4 regions of the Shewanella sp. BC20 genome follow, and region 1 is predicted to be linked to each of the others. Evidence: predicted binding sites of a transcription regulator. Region 1 holds the regulator's gene; each other region holds the start of a gene.
What was found. The regulator sigma-54, encoded in region 1, starts transcription at its own class of promoters, with help from an activator protein. The targets are predictions, from matches to a motif close to GTTGGCACGNNNNTNGNNT.

Region 2: CBX96_RS08465 (flagellar hook-length control protein FliK) is a predicted target of sigma-54. The motif match lies at 1,486-1,504, and genes of this name have one in related genera.
Region 3: CBX96_RS07280 (P-II family nitrogen regulator) is a predicted target of sigma-54. The motif match lies at 3,157-3,175, and genes of this name have one in related genera.
Region 4: CBX96_RS21270 (YggN family protein) is a predicted target of sigma-54. The motif match lies at 2,680-2,698, and genes of this name have one in related genera.

What each region holds. Positions count from the first base shown of each region.
Region 1 is NZ_NHRI01000015.1:72,929-78,488, reverse strand. It holds gene mgtE (magnesium transporter) at 1-457, opposite strand, end outside; gene CBX96_RS15615 (HPr family phosphocarrier protein) at 654-929, opposite strand; gene rapZ (RNase adapter RapZ) at 916-1,770, opposite strand; gene ptsN (PTS IIA-like nitrogen regulatory protein PtsN) at 1,767-2,210, opposite strand; gene hpf (ribosome hibernation promoting factor) at 2,213-2,500, opposite strand; gene CBX96_RS15595 (RNA polymerase factor sigma-54) at 2,529-4,004, opposite strand; gene lptB (LPS export ABC transporter ATP-binding protein) at 4,109-4,840, opposite strand; gene lptA (lipopolysaccharide transport periplasmic protein LptA) at 4,837-5,388, opposite strand; gene lptC (LPS export ABC transporter periplasmic protein LptC) at 5,375-5,560, opposite strand, start outside.
Region 2 is NZ_NHRI01000006.1:100,406-105,965, forward strand. It holds gene fliI (flagellar protein export ATPase FliI) at 1-973, shown strand, start outside; gene fliJ (flagellar export protein FliJ) at 985-1,431, shown strand; gene CBX96_RS08465 (flagellar hook-length control protein FliK) at 1,590-3,278, shown strand; gene fliL (flagellar basal body-associated protein FliL) at 3,362-3,886, shown strand; gene fliM (flagellar motor switch protein FliM) at 3,927-4,958, shown strand; gene fliN (flagellar motor switch protein FliN) at 4,971-5,345, shown strand; gene fliO (flagellar biosynthetic protein FliO) at 5,379-5,560, shown strand, end outside.
Region 3 is NZ_NHRI01000005.1:43,875-49,434, reverse strand. It holds gene CBX96_RS07295 (lipopolysaccharide assembly protein LapB) at 1-928, opposite strand, end outside; gene CBX96_RS07290 (hypothetical protein) at 1,047-1,394, opposite strand; gene CBX96_RS07285 (ammonium transporter) at 1,511-2,761, opposite strand; gene CBX96_RS07280 (P-II family nitrogen regulator) at 2,772-3,110, opposite strand; gene CBX96_RS07275 (hydrolase) at 3,435-3,977, shown strand; gene CBX96_RS07270 (DUF1566 domain-containing protein) at 4,028-4,762, opposite strand; gene CBX96_RS07265 (hypothetical protein) at 4,862-5,560, opposite strand, start outside.
Region 4 is NZ_NHRI01000034.1:2,544-8,103, reverse strand. It holds gene CBX96_RS21275 (LysR family transcriptional regulator) at 442-1,383, opposite strand; gene CBX96_RS21270 (YggN family protein) at 1,802-2,623, opposite strand; gene glsB (glutaminase B) at 2,802-3,716, opposite strand; gene CBX96_RS21260 (YggL family protein) at 3,716-4,042, opposite strand; gene trmB (tRNA (guanosine(46)-N7)-methyltransferase TrmB) at 4,088-4,804, opposite strand; gene mutY (A/G-specific adenine glycosylase) at 4,984-5,560, shown strand, end outside.

The sequences.
Region 1 (5,560 bases):
GCCTTAAGGTCACAGTATCTGTGTTCATTAGGCTGCCCGCGGTTTCATCGGGGTAGGAGAGCGCTTGCTCCACCCGCTGGCGGTTTTGCAGGCTCATAGACTGCAATACTTGCTTATAGACGGTATCAGGCAAGCTTCGCAGGATATAAGCGAGATCGTCCGTATCCATACTGGCGGTCGCCTTGGCGACCCGTTCAGGGCTCATGGCGCGGATCAACGGATCTTTTAGCTCTTCACTGAGTTCATCGAGAATATCCCCGAGCTGATCTTGATCGATAAGTTGCCATAGCACTTGCCGCGCTTTAGGGGGCGAGGACTCTAGAATCAATGCGATATCCGACGCCGCCATGTTTTGCAGCATTTGCCTGACATGCACAAACATACCGCTATTGAGGGCATGGCTCAGTTGGTCGAGACGTTGTTCGACTTGTAAACTGTCTGAGGCTTCTACAGGCATGTTTCCTCCAAAGTGGCGACGTGGATGGGGCGTTTGGCTGTTGAGAACTTAAGCCAAAGCGCAGCAGTATATTGTAATTGAGCGCACGGGAGGGCGTCGAGTCACAAATGTGTTTTACTGGTATAAGGTGCTGAAATCAAAACCAAACAAGGTACAGAATAACGGTAGGGAGCATCGAGATGAGATGTCGAGGCAATTAGCAGGCTTCGTCGAACTTAGCGTCGATAAGCGCGCAAATGGCATTGAGCGCGGGCTCCGCATCTGGGCCTTCGGCAATCAGAGTAATGGTTTTACCCATACCCGTTTCCAGCATGAGTAGCCCTAAAACACTGGCGGCAGAGGCCTGTTTTTCACCTTGGATCAGCGTAATGCTGGCATCAAACTCTGAGGCCAACACCACGAGCTTTGTCGCGGCGCGGGCATGTAAGCCGAGTTTATTGCAGATGGTGACTTGGCGCTCAAGCTTTGGCATGGTTTAACTCTCGGTGACGGGCATTCACTTTGTGTTTGCCGTTGCTAAAGCGTTTAGCCAGTTGTTCGGCCACGTAAACTGATCTGTGTTGGCCGCCAGTACAGCCGATGGCGATGGTCAGATAGCTGCGGTTATTACGCTCTAAGTGGGGCAACCAAGTCTCGAGTAAATTCTCAATTTGCCAGATGAACTTGTTAACCAGCGGCTGGCGATTTAAAAACTCGGTAACGGGTTCATCTAAGCCGGTGAGAGGGCGCAGCTCGGGTTCCCAATGGGGATTGGGTAAAAAGCGCACATCAAACATAAAGTCGGCTTCGGTTGGCATACCATGCTTAAAACCGAAGGACTCGAAGTTGATCACCAGTTCCTTATCGACACTGCCAAGCAGGATTTGCCGTACTTGGTCGCTGAGTTCATAGATATTCAGATTTGAGGTATCTATGTAGTGATCCATCTGCTGTGACAGGGGCTCGAGCAATTTGCCTTCAAGTTTGATGGCTTCTTGCAGTGATACTCGGCTCTTAGATAAGGGATGTAAGCGCCGAGTCTCGCTGTAGCGCTTTAGCAGTACTTTATCGCTGGAATTTAAGAAGAAGCTGGTAAGTTCAGTGCCCTCTGGCAGGCTTGCGAGCTGTTTGACGAGTACCTTGTCTTGCTCCGGCAGGTTACGCACGTCAACGCTGATGGCGACGAGATCGTTACTGCCCTTGAGCTGTTCGAGTAAGCTGCCAATCAGCGGCAACGGAAGATTATCGACACAATAATAGCCGAGATCTTCAAGCACTCTTAGTGCGACCGATTTGCCTGAGCCTGAGCGCCCTGACACTATGACCAGTTTCATCCAGTGATTACCTGATAGAGTTCCGTTTCATCATGCGTCTTGCGCAATTGCTTCAATATTTGTTTGTCGCTGAGCTTTTCAGCCATGCAGGACAAAGTGCTTAAGTGCTGTTGACATTGGTCAGCAGGCACCAGCAGCGCAAATAAAATGTCGACAGGTTGTTTATCGATAGCATCAAAGGCTATCGGCTCCTCACATTTCACCAATATGGCTATGGGTTGTGTTATATCGGTTAATCGACCATGTGGAATGGCGATGCCGTTACCTATACCTGTGCTCCCCATCTTTTCGCGCGCCACTAGGCTTTCGAAGATCTCTTGAGATGAGAGGGTGGGGTACTGGGCAGCGGCTAAGTCGCTGATAAGTTCCAGTACCTTTTTCTTACTGCCCGGAGTGGCGCAGGTCGTGCATTCCGGCCGCAGTATGGTACGAAGTTCCATTGCTAGTGTTTTGTTAACTTCTCTTTGTGTTTAATAACCTGACGATCAAGCTTGTCGATCAGGACGTCTATGGCAGCATACATATCTGCATGCTCTGAAGTCGCGAAGACTTCACCACCGGTGAGGTTGATTCTCGCTTCGGCAATTTGTTGCATTTTCTCAACATTGAGCACAACGTGCACATTATTGATCTGTTCGAAATGACGTTCAAGTTTTGAAAACTTTTCCTCAACATAAGCCCGTAACGATTCAGTAATCTCGATATGGTGTCCACTCAGGTTTATTTGCATATAAACGTCCTCCGATTTCCACTTTAGGCTATAAACTTTTACGCTGATTGGAAGGGGGAATAAGCATCGCTTCTCGGTACTTCGCAATGGTTCTGCGCGCAACGTTAATTCCCTGTTCTGCCAGAAGCTGTGCCATCTTGCTGTCGCTTAATGGTTTTTTCTGGTTTTCCGCTGCAACCAGTTTCTTAATGAAGGCTCTGATTGCCGTGGATGAGCACTCACCGCCATCATCAGTCCCGACGTGGCTTGAGAAGAAATATTTTAGTTCAAAAAGTCCCTTTGGGGTATGCATGTATTTTTGTGTGGTCACCCGTGAAATGGTGGACTCATGCATCTCTACCGCCTCGGCGATATCGTTCAGGACCATAGGTTTCATGGCTTCTTCACCGTATTCGAAGAAACCCTGTTGATATTGCACTATGCAGTTTGCCACCTTGAGCAGTGTTTCGTTACGGCTTTCAAGGCTTTTGATAAACCACTTGGCTTCTTGCAGATGCCCGCGGATAAATTGGCTATCGGCTTGGCTTTTAGTGCTGCGCGCCATGGCTGCATATTGCTGATTAACATTGATTTTTGGCATGCAATCTGGATTTAACTCGACCACCCAGCGACCGTTTTTCTTCGACACCGATACATCGGGGATGACATATTCTTCATCAACAGGGGTGATGAGCAAACCTGGGCGAGGGTTTAAGGTTTGGATCAGCGCTATGCTGTCCCTTAACTCGTCCTCTTTAAGTTTGGTCTTACGCATCAACAACCTAAAGTCGCGGGTAGCGATCAGATCTAAATGATCTTTGATCAACATTCGGGCGTTTTCGAGGTGTGGGGTATCCGGCGAAAAATGGGAGAGTTGGATAAGCAGACATTCGCTTAAATCCCTTGCGGCGACACCAACGGGATCGAAGTGTTGAATTCGCTTGAGTACGGCTTCGACTTCATCCAGTTCTATCTCAGGATTGCCCATGGCTTCGAGGATATCTTCAGTACTTTGAGTGAGATAACCTTGATCGTCGATGGCATCAATAATCGCGGTGGCAATGGCTAAATCGGTTTCAGAGAAGGGCGTGAGGTTTTTCTGCCATTCTAAATGTTCGTACAGGCCTTCACTAGTTTCCCCTTGGAAGGGCATGTCATCTTCACGGCTGGCACCAGAACCTGAGTTTGGCGAGGCGGTAAAGACTTCATCCCAAGTGGTGTCCATGGGCAGTTCTTCGGGCAGGGATTCTTTGGTCAACGACTCGGCAATGTCCACGGTGGAATTGTCTTGTTCCTGTGGCTGGGCCGTCGTTTCGCTAAAGTCGGTATCGGCGATATCTTGCTTACGTTCGGTAGGCGCGTCGAATTGCTCCTCTTCCAGCTCGAGAAGAGGATTAGAGTCTAAGGCTTGCTGGATCTCTTGCTGCAGTTCCAATGACGACAATTGCAACAGACGAATGGCCTGTTGGAGTTGTGGCGTCATGGTTAACTGTTGACCCAGTTTGAGCTGGAGTGACGCTTTCATGTTACCGCTGATCCCTACGTTATTATTTTGAATTTAGGCCGCTTGTATCATATTGATGGCGCTTATAAGCCAAAATTCAAGGCTAATTGGCTCTGTTTAAGTAACTATAGCCTGAATTGTTCACCTAAGTACACAGCCCTAACTTGCTGATTGTCTAAGATCTCTGCGGGAGTTCCTTCGGCAATCAGGTTTCCGTGACTGACAATGTAGGCATGTTCACAGACGTCTAAGGTCTCGCGCACATTGTGGTCTGTGATCAGTACCCCAAGGCCTCGGCTCTTGAGTTGTTCGATGATTTTCTTGATATCGATAACCGAAATCGGGTCGACACCGGCGAAGGGTTCATCGAGCAGAATAAACTTAGGATTGGCCGCTAAAGCGCGGGCAATTTCGACACGGCGACGTTCACCGCCCGATAACGACATGCCTTGGCTATCGCGAATATGGGTGATATGGAACTCTTCGAGCAGATGTTCCAGCTCTTCTTCGCGTTGATCGCGATTGAGCTCTTTACGGGTTTGCAGTACCGCCATGATATTGTCGTGCACGGTCAGCTTGCGAAAGATACTGGCTTCCTGTGGCAGGTAACCAATGCCTTTACGGGCGCGCAGGTGCATGGGATCGGCGGTTAAATCATCATCGTCGATAAAGATATGGCCTTTATCGCTTTTGACTAAGCCCACGACCATGTAAAAGGTGGTGGTTTTACCTGCGCCGTTTGGGCCGAGTAAGCCGACGACTTGACCCGTTTTCACCGTCAGGCTGACATCTTTCACAACCTGACGACTCTTATAACTCTTAGCGAGATTCTGTGCTTTTAAGGTGATTTGGGTCATTTAGAGTCCTGTTTTTTCACAGGTTTGTCCGCGGGCTGGTTCTTGATCTCTTCCTGATAGTTATCAGGTTGAATAATGGTAATCACGCGATCATCACCGCTACCCGTACTCTCAGCGATCAATTTTTGCTGAATAATATCGTAACGGATGAGGTTACCCGTCACTTGGCTACCCGCTTGGTCTAGGCTCGCTGAGCCCGTCAAAGTTAGGGTGCGGGTCGCCATTTCGTAGCGAATTTCTTTCGCGCTCGCTGAAGCTGGGCGTCCATCGTCGAGGATCTGGCTATACGTCGCAGGATTACCGGTTGCCACTAAAATCTTGCTGTTTTCCCCTTCGGCAGAAAATGCACGTAGTTGATCTGCATGGATTTTGATCGATCCTTGGGTGACTTCAACCGGACCGAAGAAAATGATCTGGTTGTTTTTAATGTCCGCAGTTTGGCTAACGGCTTTAATTTTCACTTCTTGCTGTAAGTCACCAACCTTGGCGAAGGCGCTCATGCTGGTGATTAGCATTAGGCCGGCAAGTAATATGTTATTTTGCTTCATAGGTTCCTACTACCTGACTGGTCAATTGCACTTCCTGCGCGTTAAGGTCGGCATAAAGGCCTTGCCCTTGAATATTAAAATCTTTCCCTGTGACGTAAATGATGCGGTCAGAGGTCATTATCATAGTGTTGAGATCGAGTTCTAAAAAACTGGTGGACAATGTCTGTATGGG
Region 2 (5,560 bases), on a different contig from region 1:
ATCGACCGATCAGCAGGCGCCAAGGCACAGTAACGCCATCAACCCACTTTCTCGCCGTGCGATCACTGAACCTCTCGATGTGGGTGTGCGTGCCATCAATGCCATGCTAACCGTTGGTAAGGGTCAACGTATGGGCCTATTTGCGGGCTCGGGTGTGGGTAAGAGTGTGCTGTTAGGGATGATGACCCGGGGCACGACAGCTGACATCATTGTGGTGGGGCTGGTGGGTGAACGTGGCCGTGAAGTAAAAGAATTTATTGAAGAAATCCTCGGTGAAAAGGGCAGAGCACGCTCTGTTGTGGTGGCGGCGCCCGCCGATACCTCGCCGCTAATGCGCCTTCGCGCCTGTGAAACCTCGACTCGTATCGCTGAGTATTTTCGTGATTTAGGCTATAACGTATTGTTATTAATGGATAGTCTGACTCGTTATGCTCAAGCGCAGCGGGAAATTGCTCTGGCCGTAGGGGAGCCGCCGGCGACTAAAGGTTATCCGCCTTCGGTATTTGCTAAATTGCCACGCTTGGTTGAACGGGCGGGTAATGGCGGCCCTGGTCAAGGTTCCATCACCGCATTTTATACTGTGCTGACCGAGGGCGACGATCAACAGGATCCGATTGCCGATGCATCTCGGGCGATCCTCGATGGCCATATTGTGCTTTCACGCTCGCTGGCCGATTCTGGGCATTATCCTGCAATAGATATTGAGGCTTCGATCAGCCGTGTGGCCCCAATGGTGATTTCGAACGAGCACTTAGAGGCCATGCGCCGCGTCAAGCAGACTTATTCCCTCTATCAACAGAATAAGGATCTGATTTCGATTGGCGCCTATGCCCAAGGTAGCGACCCGCGAATCGATAACGCTATACGCCTGCAACCTGCGATGAATGCCTTCTTACGGCAGACGATGCGTGATGCCTTTAGTTTTGCCGATAGCCAAGTCATGCTTGGGCAACTCGCGGCGCAATGTAAATAATCGAGACTGTTATGGCGAATGCCGATCCCCTCTTACTGGTGTTGAAATTAGCCCTCGATGCAGAGGAGCAGGCCGCACTGCTGCTAAAGTCGGCGCAACTAGAGTGTCAAAAGCGCCAAAATCAGTTGGATGCACTCAACAATTATCGCTTGGACTATATGAAGCAGATGCAGTCTCAGCAGGGACAAGCCATCAGTGCTAGCCATTATCACCAATTCCACCGTTTTATTCGGCAAATCGATGAGGCCATTGCCCAACAAAATCGTGTGGTCGCCGATGGTGAGAAGCAGAAAAACTATCGTCAGCAGCATTGGCTCGACAAGCAAAAGAAACGTAAGGCGGTTGAATTGCTCTTAGATAAGAAAGAAAAAAAACGCCAAGCACTTGAGTTGAAAAAAGAGCAAAAGATGACCGATGAATTTGCTTCTCAGCAGTTTTTTCGCCGCAATAAACCCTAACCCAAGCTCGCCATTGCGTGTGTAAGTTGTTTCTTCGACATGTAACCCTCACTTATTGGCACTTTATTTGCTTGCTTTATGCCAGAGATGGCCAAAGCCGCATAAATTGACGTTTGCCCTACTTTTTTATGTCTTCGGGTGAACGTTTAGGAGCTGATATGCAACAAATGAACAATATCCTATTAGCGTCAAGCGCGAAAAATAGCGCTAGCTCAAGTAAAGCATTGACTCAAGATACTAATAGTGAAGACTTTTCTGCAGCGTTGGCTTCAGTCACATCCGTATTATCCCCCTCGACTAAAACCCCTGTGTCTCAGGATGTGGCCGTCAAAACAGTCAAAGCGGAAGCCAGCACTGACGATACCAATACCGATGATGACGCCGATATCAACTTGATTTTCGCCCAGATTGGTATGGCAAATGAGATGAAGAAAGCGGCAGCGCCGGGCGAGTCTTTGCCGCTTGAGACCGATATTGCGGCAACTGAAGATGCCGATACCGACTCATCCTCGTTATTGGTCGATGCTCAATCTCAGACCGACAGCTCTATTATTGACGGCACTTTTTCCGATGAAATGGCTAAGTTCGCTCAGCCTACCAACACAAGCCTTGGTAATACAAAAGTGGATGTGAGTACTGAATCACCAGACTCTGAACCAGTTGCCTCACAGGCGGCCGGACAAAATACTGTGCAAATCACCGCACAGCTATTACAACAGCAAGCCTCACAACAGAACGCGGCTGATGTCGATGCGGCCGTGACTGTAGCGGAAACTGATACTCAAGGCACCTCAGTTGATGATCCGCATTTGATTGATGATGCAGCACTACTTACAGGTCTGCGCAGCGAAAAGTTCGTTAAACCGCCCGAGAATCATATTTTACCCATCGAGGGTGAGCCCGTGTTGGGGGGAAAAGAGCTTGGTACCACAGACATTGGCGCTAAGGCGATAAATGTGTCGACGCAGCCAGCAGATAAAGTTCTTGCACCCCAAAGTATGATGTCCCAAGTCGTTGATAATCAAACACCAATTAAAGCGGCTAATGCCTCTGCGAGTGATGTATTAACGACGAATGCGGCCACAGCCGCGAATACTAACGATCTTAATACCTTAGGCACTAATGTAGCGACTAATGTCTCAGCTGCCACCGCCATCGATCCGAGCCTTACTGCCGACAACCCATCTCGCGCCGAGATTTCAGCAGGCTTTTTGCTAAAAGACGCTAAGTTAGCGGTTACTCTCGATGCGCAGCAAGATAGCCAAGTTGCTGCTTTAAGTTCTGGCAGTGAAGAGACGGGCAGCGAGTTTAAGCCAGTGGAATTTAAAGCGGTATCTTCACTGCATTCTTTGGCAACGCCGGCAACCCAGCGTCAAGATATTCCTCAAGTACAGCTTTCCTTGCGCCAAGGTGTAGAAACTCAAAACCAAATGCAGGAGATGATCCAGCGCTTCTCGCCTGTGATGAAGCAGCAATTAGTGACTATGGTGAGTCAAGGGATCCAACAGGCGGAAATCCGTTTAGATCCGCCAGAACTTGGGCATATGTTGGTTAAAGTACAAGTACATGGCGACCAGACACAAGTGCAGTTCCATGTCACACAATCGCAAACCCGCGATGTTGTAGAGCAAGCCATTCCTCGCCTACGTGAATTATTACAGGAGCAGGGAATGCAATTGGCCGACAGTCATGTTTCTCAAGGGGACCAAGGTCAACGCCGCGAAGGGGGATTTGGTGAAGCGGGTGGTTCGAGCGGTGGAAATGTGGATGATTTCTCGGCAGAAGAGCTAGATTTAGGTTTAAATCAAGCAACTAGTTTAAATTCAGGTATAGATTATTACGCTTAAGAAGGTAACCTATAGTAATAAAGCGGATTATGCGCCAAGCCCTGATCCCATTCCCGAATTTAGCCAATTAAAGAGTACAGAAAATGGCCAAGGAAGAATCATTAGAACTTGAAAGCACCGAAGCGCCTAAAAGTAAGAAGAAGTTTATTTTTATCGGTGCGGGCGTGTTTGCAGCCCTGTTGATTGGGGGCGCCCTGTGGTTTTTCCTCGGTAGCAGTGATGAGGCGCCCGAAGCTGCCGCCGAAGGTGCTACAGCAACGGAGGCGACCACTCCTGCCGCCGATGCGGCAATGGCGGCCTATGTGCCAATGCCACGGCCCTTTTTATTTAACCTCCCAGGGCCTGACCGTGCTCGTCTCGTTGAAATTAAAGTGCAACTGATGGTCAGAGGCCAAGACGATGATGTGTTGACCCAAAAGCATATTCCGTTGATTGAAGATGCGCTGTTAACCACCTTTAGTGGCGCCGATGTGCAAAAGTTAAGTACACAGGCGGGTAAAGATGAATTGCGACAATTAGCACTGCTGAGCGTACAAAATACCTTGCAATCTGTGACCGGACGTAAAGTGGTTGAGAAAGTACTCTTCACCGGTTTTGTAATGCAATAACCTTTTATCTTCAGCACCTTAAAGAGGCGAAGACAATACTGTGAGTGATTTATTAAGCCAAGACGAAATTGATGCGCTCTTACACGGAGTCGATGACGTCGAAGAGGATAATGAGCTTGATGCCGCTGGGCTGGAAGCTCGCTCCTACGACTTTTCCTCTCAAGACCGTATTGTGCGTGGCCGTATGCCCACGCTCGAGATTGTGAATGAGCGTTTTGCCCGTCACCTACGGATCAGCATGTTCAACATGATGCGTCGTGCGGCCGAAGTGTCGATTAACGGCGTGCAAATGCTGAAATTTGGTGAGTACGTACACACCTTGTTCGTCCCGACTAGCTTGAATATGGTGCGTTTCAATCCCTTAAAAGGCACGGCACTGATCACCATGGAAGCGCGTTTAGTGTTTATTCTGGTGGACAACTTTTTTGGTGGCGATGGCCGGTTCCATGCCAAGATTGAAGGGCGGGAATTTACCCCAACTGAGCGTCGTATTGTGCAGTTATTGCTTAAGATTATCTTTGAAGACTATAAAGATGCTTGGGCGCCCGTGATGGACGTGGAGTTTGATTATTTAGACTCCGAAGTCAACCCCGCGATGGCCAACATCGTCAGCCCCACTGAAGTGGTGGTGATTAACTCCTTCCACATCGAAGTGGATGGCGGCGGCGGTGACTTCCATATCACTATGCCTTATTCGATGATTGAACCTATCCGTGAACTGCTTGACGCGGGTGTGCAGAGTGATAAACAAGACACCGACATGCGTTGGTCACAGGCGCTGCATGACGAAATTATGGATGTGAAAGTCGGATTTGATGCCAGTGTGGTTGAGCATGAACTCACACTCAAAGATGTCATGAACTTCAAGGCTGGGGATATTATTCCGATCGAACTGCCTGAATACATTATGATGAAAATCGAAGACTTACCGACGTATCGCTGTAAAATGGGGCGTTCACGCGATAATCTAGCACTTAAAATTTACGAAAAAATCCCACGTCCTGAAACGGTCAAATCCGAACTGCAATTAGTGACACGTAAAGGCAAAGCCAGAGACATATCCGAATTATAAAGGTGAAGTGAGATGAGTACAGATGATGATTGGGCAGCAGCCATGGCCGAACAGGCATTGGAAGAGGCTAATGCCATTGACCTTGACGAGTTGGTAGACGACTCGCAGCCAATCAGTAAGGCTGAAGCCGCCAAACTAGACACTATTTTAGATATCCCTGTGACGATTTCGATGGAAGTTGGTCGCAGCTATATCAGCATTCGTAACCTACTGCAGCTGAACCAAGGTTCAGTGGTGGAGTTAGATAGGGTGGCGGGTGAGCCGCTAGATGTGATGGTCAATGGCACACTTATCGCCCATGGCGAAGTGGTTGTGGTTAACGATAAGTTTGGTATTCGACTAACGGATGTGATCAGTCAAACTGAGCGGATTAAAAAGCTTAAGTAATTCATCGATTAAGAAAAAGTTTGAAGGAGCGAGATGAGCACATCGGTCATTCTCAGTCTAGTGTCAGCGACTCAGGCGAGTGCTGCTGGCATTGCCAACGAAAGTGCCGCGACAGCAACGAAAGTGGCTGAACCCTCGCAAATGGCCGCCGCAGCGAGCATGCTAGGCGGTCTTATTTTAGTGTTATTGCTTATCTTCGCCTTAGCGTACCTGCT
Region 3 (5,560 bases), on a different contig from region 1:
GAATACGCGCTAACTCCAGCACTTTATTAACCTGCGCCCACTCTTCCAAACGGCCTTGCTCACCTAAAATCACCGCCAAGTTATAAAGCGTCGTCATATCATCAGCATCATATTTGAGTGCATAGCGATAGACTTGCTCGGCCCGCTTTTCATCGCCCTTGTGGCGATAAATCACGGCTAAGGTGTTGAGCGCTGGAATAAAGTGTCCTGATTTTAAGCCCGCTTTAATCAGCGCATAGGCGCGATCTAAATCCCCTTCTACCAAGGATTCGGCGGCCATATTGTTATAAAACATGCTGGTTAAGGTCTGGCGATTGATTTGTACTTTGTTATAGCCTCGCAGAGCGCGCTCGGGCATAAAGTCGACCAGAATTGCATGGGCCGACACATACACAGTGTGCACGCTCTCGGCGGGTAGCAAGCGTAGATTGACATGGCCGTTGATCAGATAAAACTCGCCCTGTTTGTCCCATACGGGTTCAATCGCAATATCCTGAAACTCAGTGCCAATTTTAAACACATCCGCGAGTGCCGATGTCATCACCACCAGCGACATACAATTCCCCGCGCGCTGGGCGTAGGTTTCGCTGGCGGTTTGAGTCAAATTATCTTGATAGTGAAAATCGCTGTGACCACCGAGTTGATTGGCATTGATATAACTGGCTAACCATTCATGCACCGCGACGGGGTTTTTAGTCGATAAGCTGTAGCGGTCGTAGGCGCGCCGGACATCGGCTGCGACCGAGGGCGGAAGGCTGAAAATATCCTCGACGCTAGGAATATTGCTGACAGATTTAAATAACGAATCTGCAAATAGGGCATCTATCTCATCATCACTAGGTTTTGGGGCTATCGAGCTACACCCCCATAATAGTAAAAGTAATAATGAGCAGAATATACCGCTAGAGATGGTGCGCAGTTGTATCATAATACGTCCCCCAGACCATAAGGCTCCTATTTGAGCTTATTACACTTGGCCAAAAAGACGTCATAAAATGGTTACAAAAAATAATGGCCTGCCACAAAGGATTGCGGCAGCTTAAAGGTTAACGCTGCGCCGGAGGGTCAACCTTGATATACACATCCTGCTGCTGATAACGATAGGGGCGATAGTTATCCTGACCACAAGTGAAGTAAGGGTAAGGCTTTACCTGCGCGATACAACCGAGTGGCAAGGCCTGCAGAATTTGAATTTGCTCCTGTCTTCGCAAAGATTCCTGCCATTCATAGTCTTTCAACACTTGATCGCGCACGGCAAAAGCATCGAAAGGCTCATCCGAGCGAGTCACTACGACTTGCCCTGCAAAAGCGGGCAAGGTTATGAGTGCACTCAGAATGCCCCCAAGCAAACAGGTGCGTCTGAGTTGTCCAGTGGAATCAAAGAATAAGCGCATTGTTCACTCCTTGTGGTATCAGCATGGCAGTCGAAGACCCATAAAAAAAGCAGAGCACTTGGCTCTGCTTTACTATCCTCTTATCCCTTAGAGGCATCAAGTGATATCAATACCTGTTAGCCTGCACTTTTGACAGTCACAAACTCTGGGTAAGCGTCGATACCACAGTCAGATGCATCCATACCGTTATATTCTTCTTCCTCAGAAACACGGATGCCCATAGTCATCTTCAGTACAAACCACACCGCAAACGACGCGCTAAATACCCATGCGAAGATAATCGCTGCGCCAGTTAATTGCGCTGTGATAGTGGCATCGGCATTTGATAAGGGGACACACATCAAACCGAGGAAACCCGCAACGCCGTGCACAGAAATCGCGCCCACTGGGTCGTCGATCTTGATTCTGTCCAGACCCACGATAGAGAACACCACTAAACCACCAGCAACCACACCAATCACCCCTGCCATCAGCAGCGAAGGCGACAGCGGATCGGCAGTAATCGCCACTAAGCCTGCCAGAATGCCGTTTAAGATCATGGTTAAGTCCGCTTTACCCCAAATCATTTTGCACACAACTAGGGCAGAGATAGCACCAAAAGCGGCTGCGGTGTTGGTGTTCACGAAGACTTTAGCGACAGAGCTAGCGTTGGCTGCATCTGAAACCATTAATTGTGAGCCACCGTTGAAACCAAACCAGCCCATCCACAGGATAAACATCCCTAAGGTTGCCATTGGCAGGTTAGATCCAGGAATCGGATTCACTTGGCCGTTAGGGCCGTATTTGCCCTTACGAGCACCGAGCAGTAACACCCCAGCGATAGCCGCCGCTGCACCTGTCATATGCACAATACCGCTACCTGCAAAGTCCACAAAACCTAAGCTAGAGATAAAGCCTTTACCCCAAGTCCAGTAGCCTTCAACAGGATAGATAATGCCTGTCATCACCACGGAGAAGAACAGGAAGGCCCATAACTTCATCCGCTCCGCCACGGCGCCAGAGACAATCGACATCGCCGTTGCCACAAACACCACTTGGAAGAAGAAGTCAGATTCTAAGGCATGGTTTGCATCTTCGGCTTGTGAGCCAATCAGCGTACCGAGTGAAGGCAACCAACCGCCTTCGGCATTGTCGACGTACATAATGTTGTAACCAACCAATAGATACATCACACAGGCAATCGCGTATAACACCACGTTTTTAGTTAAAATTTCGGTGGTATTTTTAGAGCGCACTAGGCCGGCTTCGAGCATGGCAAAACCCGCCGCCATCCACATAACCAAAGCGCCTGAAATCAAAAAATAAAAGGTGTCGAGTGCAAAGCGCAGTTCAGAGACTGTCACGCCTAATTTTGTTAGTTCTTCCATCTTCCGCCCCCTATAGCGCTTCAGTGTCGAGTTCACCCGTACGAATACGGATGGCATGTTCTAAGTCGATAACGAAAATCTTTCCGTCACCAATTTTTCCCGTATGAGCCGCACTGGTAATCGCCTCAATTAGCATGTCGAGATTTTCTGCTTTAGTGGCAATTTCTAGTTTTACTTTTGGCAAAAAATCCACCTGATACTCGGCGCCACGATACAACTCCGTGTGCCCCTTTTGACGGCCAAAACCTTTAACCTCGGTCACCGTCATCCCCTCAATACCAATACCGGCGATAGCTTCACGGACATCATCCAATTTAAATGGCTTGATGATAGCGCTGACTAGTTTCATCCTGACCTCCAAAAAACGCGATTGTTATTAACTTGTAGCCAAGATAATTCAATCATCAGGCCAGAATTTTAATTTATTGATTTAAAAGAAATAACAAAGATTAACCAGGAATAGTTAGATTAAAAATGCACCAGAATTGTGCAAGCAGGAGAGCGACGCACTCTTTTAGTGAGCAATTTAAGTGCACGCCATATTCGACCTTTGCCCTATTGGTGAGGCAGCCCAATTAGGGTTTACTAACAGTGCAAAAAACACACAATTCACAAAATAAGCAGAGCAATCGCTAAACGATGCCTTTATCCACCCGCGCAGAAGGAACGCCCGATGTTAAAACCCGAAGAATGTGTACTCGTTATCGTCGATGTGCAGGGAAAGCTCGCTCAGATCATGGATAACTCAGCCAAGCTTCATCAGCAGTTGAGTACACTTATCCAAGGCGCACAGCTGTTTGAAATCCCCATCCTCTGGCTCGAGCAATTGCCCGCCAAACTTGGCTCGACCACCGAAGAGTTAAAAACCTTGCTCGAAAGAACTGGCTCGCCCATTGCCAAGCAACATTTTAGCGGTTGGTATTGTGATGAATTTGCCAATGCACTCACGAAATCTCGACGCAAACAGGTGTTGCTTGCGGGGATAGAAACCCATGTCTGCGTGTACCAAACTTGCCGCGATCTGCTCGACCAACACTACTCAGTGCATCTTGTCGCCGATGCGGTGTCTTCCCGCAGCGTTGACAATAAACAGCTGGGCATTCAAATGATGACCGCCAAGGGAGCCACTCTCACCAATGTGGAGTCACTGTTATTTGAACTGCAACACGAAGCCCAAGGCGACCGATTTAAGGCGCTGATTAAGTTGATTAAATAAGGCTGATTAAATGAGACGAGAAGAGAGCTTATTCAAGCTCTCTTTAGTATTCAAAACGCGGCGACACAAACGGCATAGTTGGCACTATTGGCATAACTGCGAAAACTATAGCCGCTGGGGGCGACCGAGATAATGCCGACCTCGAATTCGGTCTCATACACTGTGCGAGACCAAGAAGGGATTGTCGAACTCCACTGCGCACGTTGATAGGCTGCGCGACTCTCGCCGTACCCATAGAGAGTGTTTAACTCCTGCTCTGTTGGCCTGCGCCAATTGTCTTTACCGCCAAATTCGAGTGAAGCCAACTTTTGGCACCAGCGGTCAAACTGTCCATCGACACCAATCTTGGCCTCATTGCCCTTGGCCGCTTCGGTGCCGGGTAAGATAACGCCCTTACCGTCCTGACGAAACAGGGCGTATTCGCCTCGGCTCGGGCCAAATACAAACTCCTCCTGTACGTTAAACGTCATCGCATAGCTATCGCCACGGTTGTTGGCATCATCTTGTTCAAGATAACCCAAGGCATTCATCACGGCGATAGAGGGCGAACTGCTAAACCATTTCGTCTGGCGATCGCTTTTATCGTAAAGCGCTTTGATTTTTAAGCAGTTGGTTGATGCTAGAGTGCGGTCGTTATTATCGAGGCCGCCATCAAAGCTGGTATTGATTGGCGTCCCTTCGACGTGGCCACACAGGGGAATTTGCTCTTTTTGGCGACATTCTGTCAGTAAAAACAACAGCACTATGGCACTGCTGAATATGGCGATTTTAGTGGGATTAATCATGACAACAAACCTTAATCCTGTGTTGATAAAAAGACAGTTACAGACAAGCTTGATGGCATTCGCTTCAGGGAATTAGCCTTAAGCGAATGGCCAATTAAGCTATAACGCCTTAATCACAGGCTCCTGCACCAGTAATTGATCGTTTTTGTAAACATAAAGTCTACCCACTGGACTCTCTTCGGCGCTCAGCACAATCACATCGCAGACATAAAGATAGGGGCCGCTTTTAAACTGGAAGGAATGATTGCCGCCGTTACCATCGAGGACTAACTTCCCCTTTTTGAGGACTAAATCAGGTTTCTCGCTCAGGGATTTACCCTTTGACCAAGCGGCATAACGGTATTGCTGACGATCGAGGGCATCGACACGTATGATGAATCGCTCGGTTTCCCACGCCAGCTCAGGGCTAGCAAACTCGCGCACACTCTCGTGTAGCATCGCTTTTTGCTGGGCGATCAGTTCATCCCTTAACTTAGCTTCCTCTGGGCTTTGATAATTAATGCCCGAGATTTTGCCATCGAAATCCAACCAGACACTGCCGTGATCGAGCATAATGCCGCGCCAGCCCATAGTCTCCCAGTTGTTCTCTGTGGTCGAATTGGCGATTTGACTCAGCAACTTGCTATCAAAGACTTGCTGAAATCTCGTCAGCAATTGTTGTGGATTTTGCACATCGGGGAGCGGGTATTCCCGCTGGAGGGGATAAGAAATTTGCTCGGCAATCGCCTGACGATCACCCGCCTTGGCCGCATCAATCAAGGCTTGCACCTGTGGCACGTACTCCGCCTCTAGGGCGGC
Region 4 (5,560 bases), on a different contig from region 1:
ACACTCGGTGTGACTTTAGGGTACAGAGAGACAAAACTCGTTTCCCGCACTCAACCACCAGAAAAAAATTACCTCAGCCTAATGAGCTGAGGTAAACCAAAAACTAGGATGATGGTTTAAAAGCCAACATTGTTTTAGTTCGCAAACTTCTGCTGGCTGTGATCCGAAACTGCATTGCTGCCAACCTGTACGCTGATATCGAAAGGGGTCATTTCCAATAAAAGTGTAGGACTCAGGTCATTCCGAATCATCTGGCAACCATTGTATTCATTTAAGAACAGACTTCAATACACCCACTAAAAAGCTGTTTTAGAAAACCCTAAAAAACCAAACTAAAATACAAACTAAAAATCACATAACAGATTGATTTTAATAAAATCTAAAAACTACCAAACTCGCTCAAAACGCATTGAACGCATTTTAAGAACAATGTTTCCAAAATTACTGACGTTCACTGAAGAGTTCCGCATAGGGAATATCCCAATAAGGCGGATTACCAATGTGGTCTTTAATAAACTCAATGAAGGCACTCACCTTAGGCGCTAAGTGTTTACGACGTGGGTAAACGGCCTGTAGCGGTAAATGATGAGTCAGTTGCCAATCCCTCAGCAGCGGCACTAAGGTGCCCTTAGCGATTTCATCTTCCATCAAGTAACTGGCAAGATAGACAACCCCTAAGCCACTGATCGCAGCTGATTTTAAAGCAGGAGCGTTATCCACTCTAAAGTTACCAGAGACACCTATCTCACAGTAATCATCGCCCTTTTTAAACTGCCACATGCTGTGCTCATGCCACTCACCTTGATACACCAAGCAGTTATGGTCGACTAATTGTTCTGGACGCGACGGTTCACCATGTCTAGCAATATAATCAGGCGAGGCAACGAGTAGGAACTGACACTTCATCAAAGGGCGCGCCACCATACCCAAGGGAAGCTGCTCAGACATAGTTAACAATAGGTCTAAACCTTCGCTGACTACATCCACCTTATGATCTAATAAGCTGACTTGCAGCTCGAGTTCAGGGTGTTTGGCCATAAATGATGGCAGCGCGGGAATGATATGCATAGCACCAAAGGACTGGGAAATCCCCACCTTTAACACGCCGCGGGTGGCATCGTTTAAGTTATGCACGCTAGCAATGGCCTGTTCGGCATCGCGAAGCAACTCTTCACCTTGCAGATATAACAAATGTCCAGCTTCAGTCAGACTTAAGCTTCGAGTGGTACGCTGGATCAGTTGAACACCGAGTCTATGTTCGAGATCGGCTACCTGCGTACTGACCTTAGATTTAGAGATCCCAAGCCTTCTTGCGGCGGCACTAAAACTACCAGCTCTGGCCACATGAGTAAAAATCGCAATAGGTTCTAACAGTTCTAACATGGAAAGTCGCCTTAAGCAGTTTCGACAGTGATATTAACTTTCGGAATAGCATAGGAATGCAGCACAAATGCCTTGAAGCATCCCTCAATACCTTAATATCTCACAGCAATTGGGTTCGTTGTAGAGATTTAGCCCGAAAAAGTCCGCTAAAGTAGAGTGTTCTATCTGACTGAATTGCCAGCTTTTCATTATATTTTAAGAGTATACCAAACATTAGTCTTTAGAATGTAATATTCCATAGTAAATAGCCGCAAGCAATTAGATTAATATCATTCCGCTTGGCTAAAATGAATCAAGAAAAAGCCCCAGACACTTAACGTACTGGGGCTTTTCATTTATATCACTGTATTTATGGTGTCAGTTAGGTCGACATTACCTGACTCCAACCAGTGTTGGTTTTAAGCTACTCTGCCGAGCACTATTCACGTAATTCATGGTGAGTGTTTTGAGTCAACACATAGGGCGCTAACTCTGGCACTTCTTTACGCAGTTGATTCTCAAGCACCAGCAGGTTTTCAAAACGGTCACATAAACGGTCGGCTTTCGCTTCAATGCCCTTAGATTGGGATTCAATTTGCTGCTCAATATCATCGCCTAATCTATCCATTTTTTGTGAGAATGCGTCCATCTTAGCTTCGAAGGACTCACCGTCGCCCGCAAGGATTTGGCTGCCGATATTCATCATTAGAGTGCCAATGGAGTTTTGCACGATTTGCTCCATTTCCTTCTCAAATTCGTCGTTAAAGGTGTTTTGCATCGACTCTTCGGTCGCACCAAGGTAAAAACTATCGCCCTGCTTGTAGGCTACGGTATCAACACGCTTCTGCACGCCCGCCATCATCTCATCAAACTTAGCGCCAGCCACATCGCCCATCAGTGGCGTTAATGCCATACTCACAGCTTGAGAGGCCAATGCAACGGCTTCATTCACTAATTCAATGACTTCAGGAACCTGAGTCGACACCTCATCGGCATACTGGCTCACGAGCTTTTTCTGTTTGTCGGTTAAGGTTACCTGCTTGCCTTCAACGTATAACTTGTCGAGCTCGATGCGATACTTCTCGGTGCCCTTCTCGCTCATCACTAATTTTTTCGGTTCGACTCTCACATCATAGTTAAGAGAAACCTCACAGCGCTCATCGATTTGCGGCTCGGTTTTCGCTTGTGCTGATTGCAAGCCAGAAGCGCTTAAAATAACACCCGATAATGCCACTCCGGTTAATAGTGTATTTATCTTCATTGTTGTTCATCCTTTAATCTGAGAAATTCGACTAAGCTAACGTGCTAAAAGATGAATAGCAGAAGATGTGCCAACTTTGTAACAATATGATTAGTATGAGGTTATAAAAATTAGCACCGATAGCAGATTAGTGAATTTCACTAATATTTAGCCTAACAGTGCTAATAAAAGAGTTAAATCAGAAGATTGAACGTCCGAGACGCTGGCTGAGATGCTCAAGCATCGCCGTCCCTGCGAGGGAGTTACCTTGATTGTCTAATTCGGGTGACCAAACGCAGACCGAGAGTTCCCCGGGGATCACCGCAATAATGCCGCCGCCAACACCGCTTTTACCCGGCATACCAACACGATAGGCAAACTCGCCGGCGCCGTCATACAAGCCAGAGGTTGCTAACAGGGCATTTAATTGCCGAGTCTGCACCTGCGAAATAAGTTCAGTGCCATCTAAGGTTTTACCACGGTTGGCTAAATACAACATCGCCCGCGATAGGTCGGCGCAATTCATTTTTAAGGCGCAATAATGAAAATAAGTGCGCAGCACTGTATCGACATCGCCTTGAAAATTACCGAAGGATTTCATCAGATAAGCGATGGCCGCATTACGTGCACTGTGCTGATATTCAGAATCCGCTACTTGCTTGTCGAAACAGACTTTATCGTTTTGACTCAGCGCCCTGACCAATTCCAACATCCGATGCTTAGGCGCCCCTAAACGGCTCTGCAATAAGTCAGCGATAACTAACGCGCCAGCATTAATAAAGGGATTGCGAGGTTTACCCCGCTCGAGTTCAACTTGGACTAGTGAATTGAAGGAGTGTCCCGAGGGTTCTTTGCCGACGCGGCTCCAAATTTCGGTTTCTTCATATAAAGTTAGCGCTAAGGTTAAGCTGAAAACTTTAGAAATACTTTGAATTGAAAATGGCTCAAGGTAATCGCCTGCGCCTATAGTTTCACCGTCAATCGTGGTTACGGCAATGCCCAGTTTACCAGCATCAACATTGGCGAGCGCAGGGATGTAATTAGCAACCTTTCCTTGGCCGAGCAAGGGCCGAACTTTGTCGACCACTTCCTCTAATAACGCCTGTTCTGGCATTAACTCCACCAGATATCGTACAGATCGCTAACTTCAAGTTGAGTCACTTTTTGACCCGCCCAGAAAGCCTTCACTGCAGCAACATCTTCTTCGGTGCACTTACCGATAGTTTGGGTAGCAATAATACCTTCCCACTCGATATGACCACCGCCGTGGAAACCTAACTTACGGGCTTCAATGACTTCATCGATAAACTTATCGACTGTTGCATCAATATCGGCTTCAGAGACAGATGCATCGAAGGTCCAAGTAATGTCAAAACCTAACTCTTGGAATTCATCAACGCGCATTTTCTTACGTAAACGACGGCTACGATTCTTTGCCATAGTGATTTTCCCCGTTGTGTTAAAAAATAAAATCCATAAAAGATGTTAAGCGATACGCTCAAACATCAGATCCCACACGCCATGGCCGAGGCGATGACCGCGGGCTTCAAATTTAGTCAGTGGACGATGATCTGGGCGCGGCACCACGGTACCATCGGCGGATTGGTTTTTGTAACCATTGGCCGCATTCATCACTTCCAGCATATGTTCGCTGTAGTTTTCCCAGTCGGTCGCCATATGGAACACGCCGCCAATCTTCAGTTTGCGGCGGATAAGCTCAGCAAACTCCGCCTGCACGATACGGCGCTTATGGTGGCGCTTTTTATGCCAAGGATCGGGGAAAAACAATTGCACGCGAGCAAGACTACCATCGGCGATAGCATGTTCTAACACTTCCATTGCATCATGGTGATACACGCGAAGATTAGTCACCCCAGCAGCGGCAGCGTCACTTAAGCATGAACCCACGCCAGGCTTATGGACTTCAATACCGATAAAATTCTGCTCTGGAGCTTCTTGCGCCATTTGTACTAAAGAGGCGCCCATGCCGAAACCAATTTCCAGTACGGTATCGGCTTCGCGACCAAACACTTCGGTCAGGTTTAATGGTGTTGGGCTGTAATCTAAGCCCATTGTTGGCCACTGAGTCTCAATGGCTTGCGCTTGACCTTTAGTCAAACGACCTTCTCTTAGGACAAAGCTTCTGATCTTACGCAGATACTTGCCTTCTTCATTAAATTCAGCGGTAGTGACTTCGCTCATTTTTGCCTCGTCTCGTGGACAACACCATCTAAAAAGAAGGGCATTATCCAAAGTTCAACTTACAGTGCAAGCACTAATGGAGGCGAAGTATAACAAGATTATCCTAGAGAGCGAATCTAGGCCGATTTTTCGATGGGGTGTTACTTGTTTGCCAACCAATCTCCCGCTACACTGCGCCGATGAAATCTACAGCCTCCTTTGCTACACGTATCGTTAATTGGTACGACACCCACGGTCGTAAAACCCTCCCTTGGCAGCAAGATAAAACCCCATATCGCGTATGGGTTTCTGAGATTATGTTGCAACAAACTCAGGTAGCGACTGTTATCCCCTATTACCAGCGTTTTATGGCACGTTTCCCCGATGTGTTAGCCCTCGCTAACGCGCCGGATGATGAAGTACTGCATCATTGGACTGGGCTTGGTTATTACGCCAGAGCTCGCAATCTACATAAAGCCGCTAAGATGGTTCGCGATCTGTATCAAGGGCAATTTCCAACAGACTTTGAGCAAGTGTTAGCGCTGCCAGGTATTGGGCGCTCGACAGCAGGTGCAGTGTTATCCCTATCACTTGGGCAACATCATCCGATCCTTGATGGCAATGTTAAGCGCGTATTAGCAAGACATGGCGCGATTGCGGGCTGGCCCGGTCAAAAACCTGTGGAAGAACAACTCTGGCAATTAACCGAGCAATTAACGCCAGAGCAGGATATTCAAAAATATAACCAAGCCATGATGGATATTGGTGCCAGCATTT